3 regions of the Gellertiella sp. DMC107 genome follow, and region 2 is predicted to be linked to each of the others. Evidence: riboswitches for the same ligand, from Rfam matches in the RefSeq annotation. Region 2 holds a riboswitch; each other region holds the start of a gene.

Region 1 (4,273 bases), on a different contig from region 2:
CCATCGGGCAGCACCAACCGCTGCTTGGAGGCCCGCCAGAGATCGGCCTCTATCGGCGTCACAGGCCAAGGCTCGCGCGGACGGCCTCGAGGCCGGGCTTGCCGTCGAGCGTGGTGACGCCCGCAAGCCAGGCTTCCAGCCGCTTCGGCTCCTCCTTGATGGCACGGGCGGCGGCCTCTTCGGGCGGCAGGCCGTCATTCATCAGGTAGCCCATGCCGCGATTCTCGAAATCCACATCGAAGCGGAGATTGGAAAGCAGCTTGGCCACATTCGGGCATTCCCCGGCAAAGCCCTTGCGCACCTGGGTGCTGACGGTGGCCGCACCGAAATCCGGGCCGTAGAACTTGTCGCCGCCGGTGAGGTACTTCATGTCGATGTCCGTGTTCATCGGATGGGGCGCCCAGCCCTGGAACACGATGAAGCTCTTGTCTTTCGCATGCCGCTTGACCTCGGCCAGCATGCCCTGCTCGGAGGATTCCACCACTTCCCAGCCCTTCAGGCCAAGCGCGGGATCGTTGACGGCATCCAGCATCAGCTGGTTGGAACCCGGCTCGATGCCGTAGAGCTTGCGTTCGAAGCGGTCGGCGAAGGCCTGCAGATCGGCGAAGTCGTGGACGCCGGCCTCATAGACATAGGTCGGCACGGCAAAGGTATATTTCGCCCCGGTGAGATTGGTGGCCACCGTCTCTACCGTTCCATCCGCCAGATAGGGCTTGGCATAGGTGATCATGGCCGGATCCCAATAGCCGAGGAAAACGTCGAGATCCCGGTTTTTCAGGCTGAGATAGATGACATCGACGCCGAGAAGCGACGAGGACGGTTCATAGCCGAGCCCCTTCAGCAGCGTCATCCCGACGCCGGTGGTGAAGGCAAGATCGTTCCATCCGGGTTCGGCCATGCGGACCGCCTTGCAGCTTTCAGCCTCGGCGGCCCGGGCGGCGCCCGCCCCGGCCAGAACCCCTGCCATGATTGCGGCGAGCACGAGGCCACGCCCGCTTCGACCCTTTTCCGTTTGCCCCCTCATCGACATCTCCTTTTCTGCGGCGCACCGCCGTTCCCATCATTTTGTCTCATTGGATATTAAATTGACCCGCCGGTCAACAGTTGATCTTTCCGGACGAATTGTCGATGAAGGAGGCAGGGGCACAGAGCAGAGGCAGGGCGGCCATGAAGCTTTCGAGAATCAGCGAGATCCGGCGCCGGGAACTGCGGCAGGCGGCTTTCGAGGTGCTGCAGACGGAGGGCCTGGCAGGAACGACGCTGGAAAAGGTGGCCACGCATGCGGGGGCATCGAAGGGCATCGTGCTGCATTATTTCCGCAACAAGCAGGAGCTTTTCGAGCAGGCCATGCGGGAGGCGAACGCGGCCCTGCACCGGGCGGTCGTCGCCCGGCTGAAGACGGCCACGACGCCCCGGCAGCGGCTCGAAGCGGTGCTGCTCGGCAATTTCGAGCCGGAATTCTTCAAGCCGGAAATCAGCCATGCCTGGCTTTCGCTGGTGGCGGAAGTGCCGCGCGAGCCGCAGCTGGCGCGGCTTCAGCATGTGTTCCACGCGCGGCTCCACTCCAATCTGGTGGCGGCGCTGGCCGGCCTCGTGCCGCGTCAGGAGGCGGAAGACATCGCCGCCGGCCTCAGCGCGCTGATCGACGGCCTCTGGCTGCGCCTGGGGCTCGGCGCCGGATCGATGGACCGGGATGCGGCGCTGCGGCAGGTCTGGCGCTATGTCGACGGGCTTGTGCCTGCCACCGTCACCGCATGACGCAAAGCGCAGATTGCAATCGGCTGGAACTTCTCCTATGAAGGAGGGATGCGGAAACGCGGACCCGAAGGTTCGCGCGACGTGACTACGAAAGACGGTTCTGCCCACACCGGACGGGAGGGCGGATGAAAAGGGAACACGGTGAGGATTACCCATCAGGGACCGAGACCGTGGCTGCCCCCGCAACTGTGAGCGGAGAGCGACGTCCAACCATGCCATTGGCGCGACAGGCGTGCCGATAAGGCGGACCGAGCGACGACCCGCAAGCCAGGAGACCTGCCTCTTTCGGCAACCCGGGATGGGATTTCCCGACAGGGAACCATCCTTTTGACTGGCCCCGCGCGGGTGGCGCGGGCAAAGGAGTTGTCCGATGCATATCATGGAAGGCTACCTTCCGGTGAGCCATGCCCTTGGCTGGGCTGCGCTTTCTCTCCCCTTCGTCGTCTATGGCGCCCGCAAGATCGTGCGCACGCTTGAGGAAAAACCAGAAACCAAGATGCTGCTGGCCGCTTCCGGGGCCTATGTCTTCGTGCTCTCGGCGCTGAAGATCCCGTCGGTGACGGGCAGCTGCTCCCATCCGACCGGCACCGGCCTCTCGGCCACGCTGTTCGGCCCGTCCGTGACAGCCGTGCTCGGCACCATCGTGCTTCTGTTCCAGGCGCTGCTGCTCGCCCATGGCGGTCTGACGACGCTGGGCGCCAACGTCTTCTCCATGGCGATCGCCGGTCCCTTCATCGCCTATGGCCTCTATCGCGGCCTCACGAAGGCGGGGGCTTCCATGGCGGTCGCGGTGTTCTTCGCCGCCATGCTCGGCGATCTCGCCACCTATTGCGTCACCGCGCTGCAGCTGGCGCTCGCCTTCCCCGATCCGGTTTCGGGCGTCACCGGGGCGGCCGTGAAGTTCCTCGCGGTCTTCGCACCCACCCAGGCGCCGCTTGCGGTCAGCGAGGGTCTGCTGACCGTGGTCGTGATGAATCTTCTGTCGCGCTATTCCGCCGATGAGCTGAAGGCGCTCGGCCCCGTGACCGGAAAGGCCTGAGCCATGCTGAAGCAGAACCTCATCCTCCTGTCCATCGTGGGCGCGCTGGCCGCCGCGCCGCTCTTCATCCACCGGGGCGGCACCGCCCAGTTCAACGGCGCCGACAACAATGCCGCCGCGCTGATCACCGAGATCAATCCCGGTTACCAGCCCTGGTTCACCCCGATCTGGGAGCCGCCGAGCGGCGAAGTGGCCAGCCTGCTGTTTGCGCTGCAGGCCGCGCTTGGCGCCGGCCTGATCGGCTTCTATTTCGGCCGACGCTCCGCCCGGGGCGACAGCCATCGCGCATCGAAGACATCCGTCGAACAGGCGCACTGATGCGCCTCATCGACCGGTCCGCCCATACGAGCCGTTGGCGCCATGTGCCAACGGCGGAAAAACTCGCGCTCAGCCTCTCCGCCATGCTGGTGGCGGTGCTGTCGACGGCGCTGGCGATCAAGCTCGTGATCCTGGCGATCATGGCCCTGCTCACCCTTTTCGGCGCCGGTATTCCGGCGCGCGATTACCTGAAGGCTTTTGCCGTTCCGGCAGGCTTCATCGCCACGGGCGTCCTGGCCCAGGCGGTGACGCTCTCCTGGTCCGGTGGCCCCGTTCTCGGCCTGGCAGGCCGGGAAGACCTTCTGATGGCTGCACGCTTTGCCGTGACGGCGCTTGCCTCCATTTCCGCCCTGCTGCTGCTGGCGCTGACGACGCCGCTCACCCGGCTGATCGCCTTCCTGGAGCGGCGCGGCCTGAACCCGCATATTGCCGATATCGCGCTCGTGATGTTCCGGATGATCTGGCTGACGCTCGACTGTCTGGAAAGCGGCGAGCGGGCGCTGAAAGGCCGGCTCGGGCACCGGAATTTCCGCGGCATTCTCACCTCGCACGGTCTGCTGCTGGCGGCGCTGCTGCCGCGGGTCTTCTCGCGGGCGCAGCGGCTGGAAACCGGACTGGGCGCGCGCGGCTACGAGGGGCGACTCGTGTTCCTGACGACCGAGGAGCCCTCCCGCCTCTTCCGCATGGCGGCGACGGTCAGCGCCTTTGCCGGCCTGCTGCTGGTCGGGAGGTTTGCATGATCCTGTCGGCGAAAGGCCTTTCCTTTGCCTATCCGGGCGCGCCGCCGGCGCTCTCGGGCGTCGGTTTTTCCATCGATCGCGGTGAGTGCGTGGCGCTGCTCGGCGTCAACGGGGCCGGCAAGTCCACCCTTTTCCAGCTGCTGAACGGCAGCCTGAAGCCGGCGGAAGGCACGGTGCGGCTCGACGGCGAGGCCATCAGCCACGACCGCAAGGGCCTTGCCCGGCTGCGCGCCAGCGTCGGCCTCGTCATGCAGGACCCGGACGACCAGCTCTTTGCGGCCACGGTCGCCGAAGACGTGTCCTTCGGCCCGTCCAACATGGGTCTGCCGGAGGCGGAGATCCGCCGCCGGGTGGCGGCCGCGCTGGAGGCGATGGGCATTGCCGATCTGGCAGCGACCCCCACCCACCGCATGAGCTT
Region 2 (4,273 bases):
AGTTGGCTGCAAGGCTTGCCACCCAGGCCATGCGGTTGGCGTCCGGCTCGGAGGAAACGATATTGGCCTCGACCAGCTCGTCAAAGCGCTTGGCGGCCTTGAAGGAGACGGCGCGGGAAAGCACACGGCCATCCACCTCCGGCAGCGAGACATTCATGCCGAGATCGCGGGCGGAAAGCCCCTGCGCGGAGGCTTCCCATGCTTCTTTGGACGAAGCGGAGAAGATCGCCTGCAACACGACCGATCCTTGCGATTCCAGAACGGTCGGCTTGCGGTTCGCGCCGGGCGCGGAAACCGCAAAGGCGGTGGCGTTGATCACCACTTCAGGCACGCCCTTGGCGAAGATCGACTTCAGCGTGCCGATGCAGTCGGAATCCTTCAGGCTGTAGGCAAAGACGGGAAGTGCGCGCAGCCCCTCCGCCGCCAGCGCCTCGATCATCGCCTCGACAGGCTTTGTCTCGCCGCTCTGGACGAGCGCGCGGTAGAAGGAAATGGCAACGGTGCCCTTCGCCTCCTGGCTGGGACCCACCTTTTCCAGCCAGCGGGAGACCTTGATCACCCCTTCGCCCGGCCACCAGATGCCGGCCTTGGCAAGCGGCACGGCGGGACCCGGCTTTTCGCCCCCCGACAGCATGGCCGAGGCATAGGTGAGGAAGGCGCGCGTATTGTCGTTACCGCCCTCGATCAGGTAGGACCAGAGTGCGTTGAGATCGTCGACACCGATATTCGAATAGGGCACCAGCCCCGGATCGGGCTTGGAATCGCCGGGAATGACCGCAATCTTCGCGCCGTATCGGTTTGCGGCAGCATGCAAGGCCTCCAGCGCATACTGGAAATAGCTCGCCCCGCCAAGCGGCCGCACCACGATCAGCTTCGCATGCCGCGCCGTCCGCTCCACATAGGTATCGACGGACATCGGATGCTTCAGCGAAATCAGGCTCGCGACCCGCAAGGTAAACCCGTTGTCGAGCTGCCGCTGCGCCGAGGCGACGGCGGCAAGCTCCGTATCCGCTGCCGACAGGAACAGTATATCACCCGGCGACTGGCCGAGATCGATGGCCTCGTCCCCGTCCGAGATGGTTCCCTTTTGTGCGAGCAGCAGATGCATGGGATCAGAGCGCCTTCAGCGCCGCGCGGATCGCGTCGTCGTCCATCTCGTCATGCAGGCCGATGACGACGAGGCGGGTGGCGCGGGTTTCGCCCGGGGCCCAGGCGCGATCGAAATAATGGTCGATGCGGCTGCCGACCGCCTGGATGACGAGGCGCATCGGCTTGCCGGGCACGTCGGCAAAGCCCTTGAGGCGGAGGATATCGTGTTCCGCGATGATCGCCTTCAGCTTCTCCACGAAGAGCGCCGGATCGGCAACGGGACCGAGCTCGGCCACGAAGCTCTCGAACTCGTCATGATCATGGTCGTGATGGTGCTCGACGCCGTCCTCGTGCAGGGCCTCGTGTTCCAGCTCGTGATGCGACTTGCGGTTCTCGATATCGGCTTCCGTGCCGACGCCGAGGCCGAGCAGGACCGAGGCCGGAACCGAGCCGTTGCGGGCTTCGATCATCGTCGGCTTGCGGGCAATGCGGGCGGTCACTTCGCTGCGAACCGTGGCAAGGCCCTCGGCATCCAGAAGGTCGGTCTTGTTGAGAACGATGAGGTCGGCGCAGGTCAGCTGGTCCTCGAAGAGTTCTTCGAGCGGGCTTTCATGGTCGAGCCCCTCGTCTTCGGCGCGCATGGCATCCACGCGGTCGTGATCGTCGGCAAAGCGGCCTGCGGCGACGGCGGCACTGTCCACCACGGTCACCACGCCATCGACCGTCACCTGCGTGCGGATTTCCGGCCAGTTGAAGGCGGCAACCAGCGGCTGCGGCAGCGCAAGGCCGGAGGTTTCGATGACGATATGGTCAGGGCGGCTTTCGCGCTCCAGCAGCTTCATCATGGTCGGCACAAAATCGTCGGCCACGGTGCAGCAGATGCAGCCATTGGTCAGCTCGATGATGTCGTCCTCGGTACAGTTTTCCGCACCGCAACCCTTCAGCACCTCCCCATCGACGCCGAGATCGCCGAATTCGTTGATGATCAGCGCGATCTTCTTGCCGCCGGTATCGGTCAGCAGGTTGCGGATCATCGTGGTCTTGCCCGCTCCGAGAAAACCGGTGATCACAGTTGCGGGGATCTTTTCCTTGAACATCGGTTCAACCCTTCATCTTCAGCGGCAGGCCCGCCGCAACAAAATAGACTTCCTTCGCCACGTCGGCGATCAACTGGTGCAGGCGGCCCGCATGGTCGCGGAATTCTCTGGCCATGCGGTTTTCCGGGACAATGCCCAGACCGACCTCGTTGGAGACGAAAACGATGCGACCCCGGGCATCCCGCACGAATTCCGCAAGCGCGCGGAATTCGGAGGCCATGTCGCGCTCTTCCATCATCAGGTTGGTGACCCAGAGGGTCAGGCAATCGACCAGGATGACACTCTCCGTGGAATCGATGGTCTGGAGCGCGAAGACGAGATCGAGCGGCTCTTCCAGCGTGTTCCAGTCCGGGCCGCGGTCCTCGCGGTGCTTGTCGATGCGCGCGCGCATCTCGTCGTCCCAGGCCCGGCCCGTCGCCACGTAATGGCGCCTGAGGCCCGTGCCCAGCACATAGTTTTCGGCAAATCGGGATTTTCCGGAGCGCGCGCCGCCGAGAACGAGGACAGCGCCTTTGGACTGTGCCGTCATGGCCTGCAGTCTCCCACACGGCATGAATCAAAAGCCGGCATCGCGGCGGAAACACCGCTGCGCCGCCCTGTCAGGCCAGACACACATGCATGCTTCGCCATCCGGCACATAGCCGGCATGGGCGCTCGTCTTGCCATGACAACCTCCGTGCTGGCATTGGGGACGCCTCCCCAGGAACTGGGCTCTTCGCCCGGCACGAATGGCAGGTCTCCTGGCTCGCGGTTCCCGGCACGTCGCCGTGCCAGCAGGTGCTTCTCGCCTTCCCGAAGTGATCCGCATGGAAAGAGGTGGACGATTCGTAGAAGAAGAGGCGTCCGGCCCCGGCTGTTTTCCATGCCACTCCAGTGGCTTTTCCCTGTCCCTGTCGCCTTCGCCCGTCCGCACCATGCGAACCGCCGGCCAATGCCGTCAGAACCGGGATGAAGTCCCCTCGCCGCTCTACAGTCGCGGGGTCGGCTGCGATACGGATGCCCTGAATGGGTCCATCCTTGCGCATTCCCTATCTCTTCCCGCTGCGACCTTGGCGCAGCGGAAACCATCCGTTTCTTGATGTTTCATAAGAGTGGGGGCGTTCCAAGTCAATCGCATCGGGCGGCGGGCAATGTCGCAGGCGGAACCGGCTCAACCGCCCATCAGGCCATCGAGCCAGCGTGGATCGAGAAGCGATTCCAGCTCGGCCGCCAGATCGTCGAGCGCGCGATCCACCCCTTCCCGGTAGGAGAGCCGGTCCCCTTCGATGCCGAAGGTGGACAGCAGGCCCCGCCTGTATCCGTCATTGCCAAAGAGACCGTGCAGATAGGTGCCCATGACCCGCCCGTCCGGCGAGATGGCCCCATCGGCCCGGTTGCCGATGCGGATCGCCGGACGGACGCAATCCGGCCCCTCCGTCACGCCCAGATGGATCTCGTAGCCCTCGAGCGGCACATCATGCTCGACCGACCAGGCGGCCGTGTTGCGGACCGTCTTTTCCGGGGCCATTTCGGTTTCCACGTCGAGCAGGCCAAGACCCTCCGTTTCCGTCGTGCCGCCTTCGATGCCGAGCGGATCGCGCACCACGCGCCCGAGCATCTGATATCCGCCGCAAATGCCGATCACCCGTCCGCCCCGCTTCACATGCCGGGCCAGATCGCGATCCCAGCCCTGCGCGCGCAGATCCATCAGATCGCCGATGGTCGATTTCGAACCCGGCAGCACCACCAGCCCCGTATCGGCAGGGATTGCCTCCCCCGGACGGACATAGACGAGATCCACCTCCGGCTCGGCCTTCAGCGGATCGAGATCGTCGAAATTGGCGATGCGCGAGAGGACCGGAACGGCCACCTTCAGCGCCCGTCCCTCCGGTCGCGCGAGACGCTCCAGCACGACGGAATCCTCTGCCGGCAGCCGGGCCGCCGCCTTCAGCCAGGGAACGACGCCGAAACAGGGCCAGCCCGTGAAACCCTCGATGGCTTTCAACCCGTCGTCGAAAAGCGTCACATCGCCCCGGAACTTGTTGATCAGGTAACCGGCGATCATCGCCCGGTCCTCGGGCGGCAGGATGGCATGGGTACCGACCAGC
Region 3 (4,273 bases), 120 kb from region 2:
ACGGTCGGTGACATCAAGGGCAATATGGCGAAGGCGCGGGAAGCCCGCGCCGATGCGGCACGGCAGGGAGCCCATCTCCTGCTGCTCACCGAACTGTTCGTGGCGGGCTATCCGCCGGAAGACCTGGTTCTGAAGCCTGCCTTCATCCGCGCCTGCCGGGAGGCGATCGACGCCTTTGCCGCGGAAACCGCCGATGGCGGGCCGGGGGTCATCATCGGCTTTCCCCGCCAGGACGAGGCGGGCCGCTACAATTCCGTCGCGGTGCTGGACGGCGGCCGGGTCCTCGCCATCCGTGACAAGGTGGATCTGCCCAATTACGGCGAGTTCGACGAAAAGCGCGTGTTCCGCGCCGGCGCGATGCCGGGGCCGGTGAATTTCCGGGGCGTGCGTCTCGGCATCCCGGTCTGCGAGGATATCTGGGGTGAACTCGGCGTCTGCGAGACGCTGGCGGAAAGCGGCGCGGAGCTCCTGCTGGTGCCGAACGGCTCGCCCTATTATCGCAACAAGATGGATATCCGCCACCAGATCGTGCTGAAGCATGTGATCGAACTCGGCCTGCCGATGATCTATGCGAACCAGCTCGGCGGACAGGACGAACTGGTCTTCGACGGCGCGAGCTTTGCCTTCAACGTCGACAAGTCCATGGCTTTCCAGATGAGCCAGTTCGAGGAGACCCTGTCCGTTTCCACCTGGAAGCGGGAGGGCGAAAGCTGGGTCTGCCGCGACGGCGGCCGGGCCAATCTGCCCGATACGCAAGAGGCCGATTATCGGGCCTGCATGATCGGCTTCCGGGATTACGTGAACAAGAACGGCTTCCGCAATGTGGTGCTTGGCCTCTCCGGCGGCATCGACAGCGCGATCTGCGCGGCCATTGCGGTGGATGCGCTGGGCGAGGAGCGGGTGCGCTGCGTGATGCTGCCCTATCGCTACACCTCCTCCGATTCGCTGACGGACGCGGAGGCCTGTGCCAAGGCGCTGGGCTGCCGTTACGAGGTGGTGCCGATCGAGGAGCCGGTCGCCGGGTTTCTCTCCGCGCTGTCGGAGGTTTTCGAGGGGACGGAAGAGGGCATTACGGAGGAAAACCTCCAGAGCCGGGCGCGCGGCACCATTCTGATGGCCATTTCCAACAAGTTCGGTTCGATGGTCGTCACGACCGGGAACAAGTCGGAAATGTCGGTGGGCTATTGCACGCTCTATGGCGACATGAACGGTGGCTTCAACCCGATCAAGGACCTGTACAAGATGCAGGTCTATGCGCTTTCTGCCTGGCGCAACAGCCATGTGCCGCCGGGCGCGCTCGGGCCGGGGGGCGAGGTGATCCCGAAAAACATTCTGGACAAGGCACCTTCGGCAGAGCTTCGGCCGAACCAGACCGACCAGGATTCGCTGCCGCCCTATCCGGTCCTCGACGATATTCTCGAATGTCTCGTCGAGGCGGAAATGTCGGTGGAGGATATCGTGGCGCGCGGTCACGACGTGGCGACGGTGCACCGGATCGAGCATCTGCTCTATATCGCCGAATACAAGCGCCGGCAGTCGGCGCCGGGCGTGAAGATCACCCGCAAGAATTTCGGACGCGACCGGCGCTATCCGATCACCAACCGGTTCCGCGACCGGTAGGCGGGGGCGCCTTGCCAAAGGGCCGGCGCCTTGTCATAAGCAGGATATTCAGGTGCCGCCGGGTTTCCGGCGGATAATCGGGAATCCGGTGAAAAACCGGAACGTGCCCAACGCTGTAAGGCGGACGTCGTTGCAGACGGCTTTCCTGACCGGAAGGCCGCGCCACTGGGAAACCGGGAAGGCGTGCAGCGGGCGGATGATGCCCAGTCAGAAGACCGGCCTGATGCCATAGCCGATGCCGCGCGGACGGCGGCAGCGGTGTCTGCATTGTTGGGGATCGAACGATGCTTGCGACGAAATCGCACCGCGATGCGCTGGTGCATGCCGAACCGTTCACACCGGATGAAAAAGCCGCCCTTTATCGCGCCATCGAAACGCGGCGGGACGTGCGCGACCAGTTTTTGCCCGACCCTCTGCCTGACGATGTGGTGGAACGCCTGTTGAAGGCGGCGCATGCCGCACCGAGCGTGGGCTTCATGCAGCCCTGGAATTTCCTGCTCGTCCGTTCCGAGGAAAAGCGCCGCCGGGTGCACGAGGCCTTCTGCCGGGCGAACGAGGAGGCGGCGCTGATGTTTACCGGCGAACGCCGCGACCAGTATCGCGCGCTGAAGCTCGAAGGCATCCTCAAGGCGCCGCTCAGCATCTGTGTGACCTGCGATCCCACGCGGGGCGGCCAGGTGGTGCTGGGCCGGACCCACAATCCGCGCATGGATGTCTATTCCACCGTCTGCGCGGTGCAGAATCTCTGGCTCGCGGCCCGGGCGGAAGGGGTTGGCATCGGCTGGGTGAGCATTTTTCACGACCGCGACGTGCGGGAGATCTTTTCCATCCCCGACCATGTGGAAATCGTCGCCTGGCTTTGCGCGGGCTATGTGGACCAGCTCTACAGCGAGCCGGAACTGGCGGTGAAAGGCTGGCGGCAGCGGTTGCCGCTGGAGGATCTGGTCTTTGAGGAAACCTGGGGCGGATAGTCTCCCCTCGGCGCGCGCCGGACAGAGCTGTCACAGGACCGTAGCCAAACCGTCATGGCCGTTCGTTATCCTCCCCTGTGAAGGCGCATTGGGGGCGTCTCCATTTACGGGATCAGGGGATGACGGTCAGTGTTCCTGCACTGCCCGGCGAAGGGCGTGCCGTGGCGGCATGGCCTGCCGCCGGCTTTTTCGCGGCCACGGTGTTGGCCAGTCTGTTCTTTCGGCTGTTTCCAGAGGTGGATCTGGCTGTCAGCGCGCTGTTTTATGCGGAGAGGACCGGATTTTTCCTGGCTGCCGATCCGCTCTTGACGCTGCTGCGCAACATCAACCTCGTCTTGCCGCACGTCTGCGTGCTCTGTGCGTTTGCCGCGCTGCTGGTCCGGTCGGTCGGCCGACGGTCTCGTCTGGCCGCTCTCATGCCCCCACCGGGCCATTGTCTGTTTCTTCTCTGTGTCATGGGGCTGGGGCCAGGGCTTCTGACGCGGGTGATCAAGGACGGCTTCGGCCGGGCACGGCCGCGCGAGACGCTGGGTTTCGGGGGCGATTCTGCCTTTTCGCTTCCCTGGGATCTCTCCCGCGCCTGTCTGGACAACTGCTCGTTCATTTCGGGGGAGAGCGCTTCGGCGGCGGCCCTTCTGTCCCTGCCGCTGCTGCTGCCGGCTGGTCGCCGGCCCATGGCCTATGCGGCGATTGCGCCCTTCGCGGTCACCGTCTCGCTCAGCCGCGTGGCCTTCGGAGCGCATTTTCTCTCCGATGTCGTCATCGCCTGGGGCGTCGTCCTCACCCTCACCAGCCTGCTGTGGCGGCTGCAGGTTCTGAGCTTCCCGCATCGAAACACAATCAATAGTGGCGCATAATGAAAATAGCAATTTATAATAGAAGATGCCGCTAAAATAAATGTCTTTGGTCAACAAAACGATTTAAATGGCCGTTAGGCTTAAGGCACTATTAAAATTTATCGGCAAATAGTTGTTGCCAACCGGACGGCAATCTTGCCGGAACATGATGTTTGCCGAGCGCCCTGAGAGGCACCGCCCCCCCTTCATCTTCCGAATTCAAGGTTCCTCGAATGATCTTCGATCGTTTTCGATTGGGCAGGCTCGTGCCTGCTGCCATCATCAGCCTTATCTGCCTCAGCACCGGTGTGCTTGCCATTTCGGACACATTGTCAGCGCGGCAATTGCAGCGCAGCATGGACATCGCTCTGGCGCAGGAACAAGCGCAGGACCTGGCCCGGGAGATCACCGAGCTGAAGCTGCGGATCGAGCTGGATATCGTCAGCACCCAGGAATCGCTGACCGATATGTCTGCAACGCAGGGCAAGGACGGGTTGGATGACGGTCTCGATCTTGCCGCGCAATCGGCCAAGAGCCTGTCGGAAAAGGTCGCCCGCCTGAAGGCGCTTGCCGAAACGGCTGGCCTTTCCGATCTCGTCACGACGCTGGACGCGCTTTCGGAACGTTACGCGGGCTTCCACGCGACTGGCATCGAGATGGCCAAGACCTATGTGGCTGGCGGACCGGAAGCCGGAAACAAGCAGATGCCGGCATTCGACAAGGTGGCGGATGCGCTCCAGGAAGAAATCGACGCGACCGGCAGCATCGTCAAGAGCTATGTGGACCGGCTCGAGCAGCAGGCGGCGGAGAGCAAGGCCGCACTGGAAGCCGAGGCGACGGCGCTGG

Evidence for each region. A riboswitch is a leader RNA that binds a small molecule or an ion and turns the genes downstream of it on or off. The one in region 2 is predicted to bind cobalamin.
Region 1: linked by a shared signal. The riboswitch ahead of ACT54B_RS17515 (energy-coupling factor ABC transporter permease) and the one ahead of cobU (bifunctional adenosylcobinamide kinase/adenosylcobinamide-phosphate guanylyltransferase) in region 2 are both predicted to bind cobalamin.
Region 3: linked by a shared signal. The riboswitch ahead of bluB (5,6-dimethylbenzimidazole synthase) and the one ahead of cobU (bifunctional adenosylcobinamide kinase/adenosylcobinamide-phosphate guanylyltransferase) in region 2 are both predicted to bind cobalamin.

Annotation. Positions count from the first base shown of each region.
Region 1 is NZ_JBQUZZ010000005.1:270,872-275,144, forward strand. Features, by position in the region: gene ACT54B_RS17500 (alpha/beta fold hydrolase) at 1-62, opposite strand, end outside; gene choX (choline ABC transporter substrate-binding protein) at 59-967, opposite strand; gene betI (choline-binding transcriptional repressor BetI) at 1,168-1,758, shown strand; cobalamin riboswitch at 1,837-2,056, shown strand; gene ACT54B_RS17515 (energy-coupling factor ABC transporter permease) at 2,129-2,797, shown strand; gene ACT54B_RS17520 (energy-coupling factor ABC transporter substrate-binding protein) at 2,801-3,115, shown strand; gene cbiQ (cobalt ECF transporter T component CbiQ) at 3,115-3,855, shown strand; gene ACT54B_RS17530 (energy-coupling factor ABC transporter ATP-binding protein) at 3,852-4,273, shown strand, end outside.
Region 2 is NZ_JBQUZZ010000001.1:152,155-156,427, forward strand. Features, by position in the region: gene cobN (cobaltochelatase subunit CobN) at 1-1,108, opposite strand, end outside; gene cobW (cobalamin biosynthesis protein CobW) at 1,113-2,186, opposite strand; gene cobU (bifunctional adenosylcobinamide kinase/adenosylcobinamide-phosphate guanylyltransferase) at 2,191-2,715, opposite strand; cobalamin riboswitch at 2,900-3,270, opposite strand; gene ACT54B_RS00720 (cobyric acid synthase) at 3,337-4,273, opposite strand, start outside.
Region 3 is NZ_JBQUZZ010000001.1:27,354-31,626, reverse strand. Features, by position in the region: gene ACT54B_RS00125 (NAD+ synthase) at 1-1,620, shown strand, start outside; cobalamin riboswitch at 1,654-1,858, shown strand; gene bluB (5,6-dimethylbenzimidazole synthase) at 1,905-2,591, shown strand; gene ACT54B_RS00115 (phosphatase PAP2 family protein) at 2,711-3,448, shown strand; gene ACT54B_RS00110 (methyl-accepting chemotaxis protein) at 3,661-4,273, shown strand, end outside.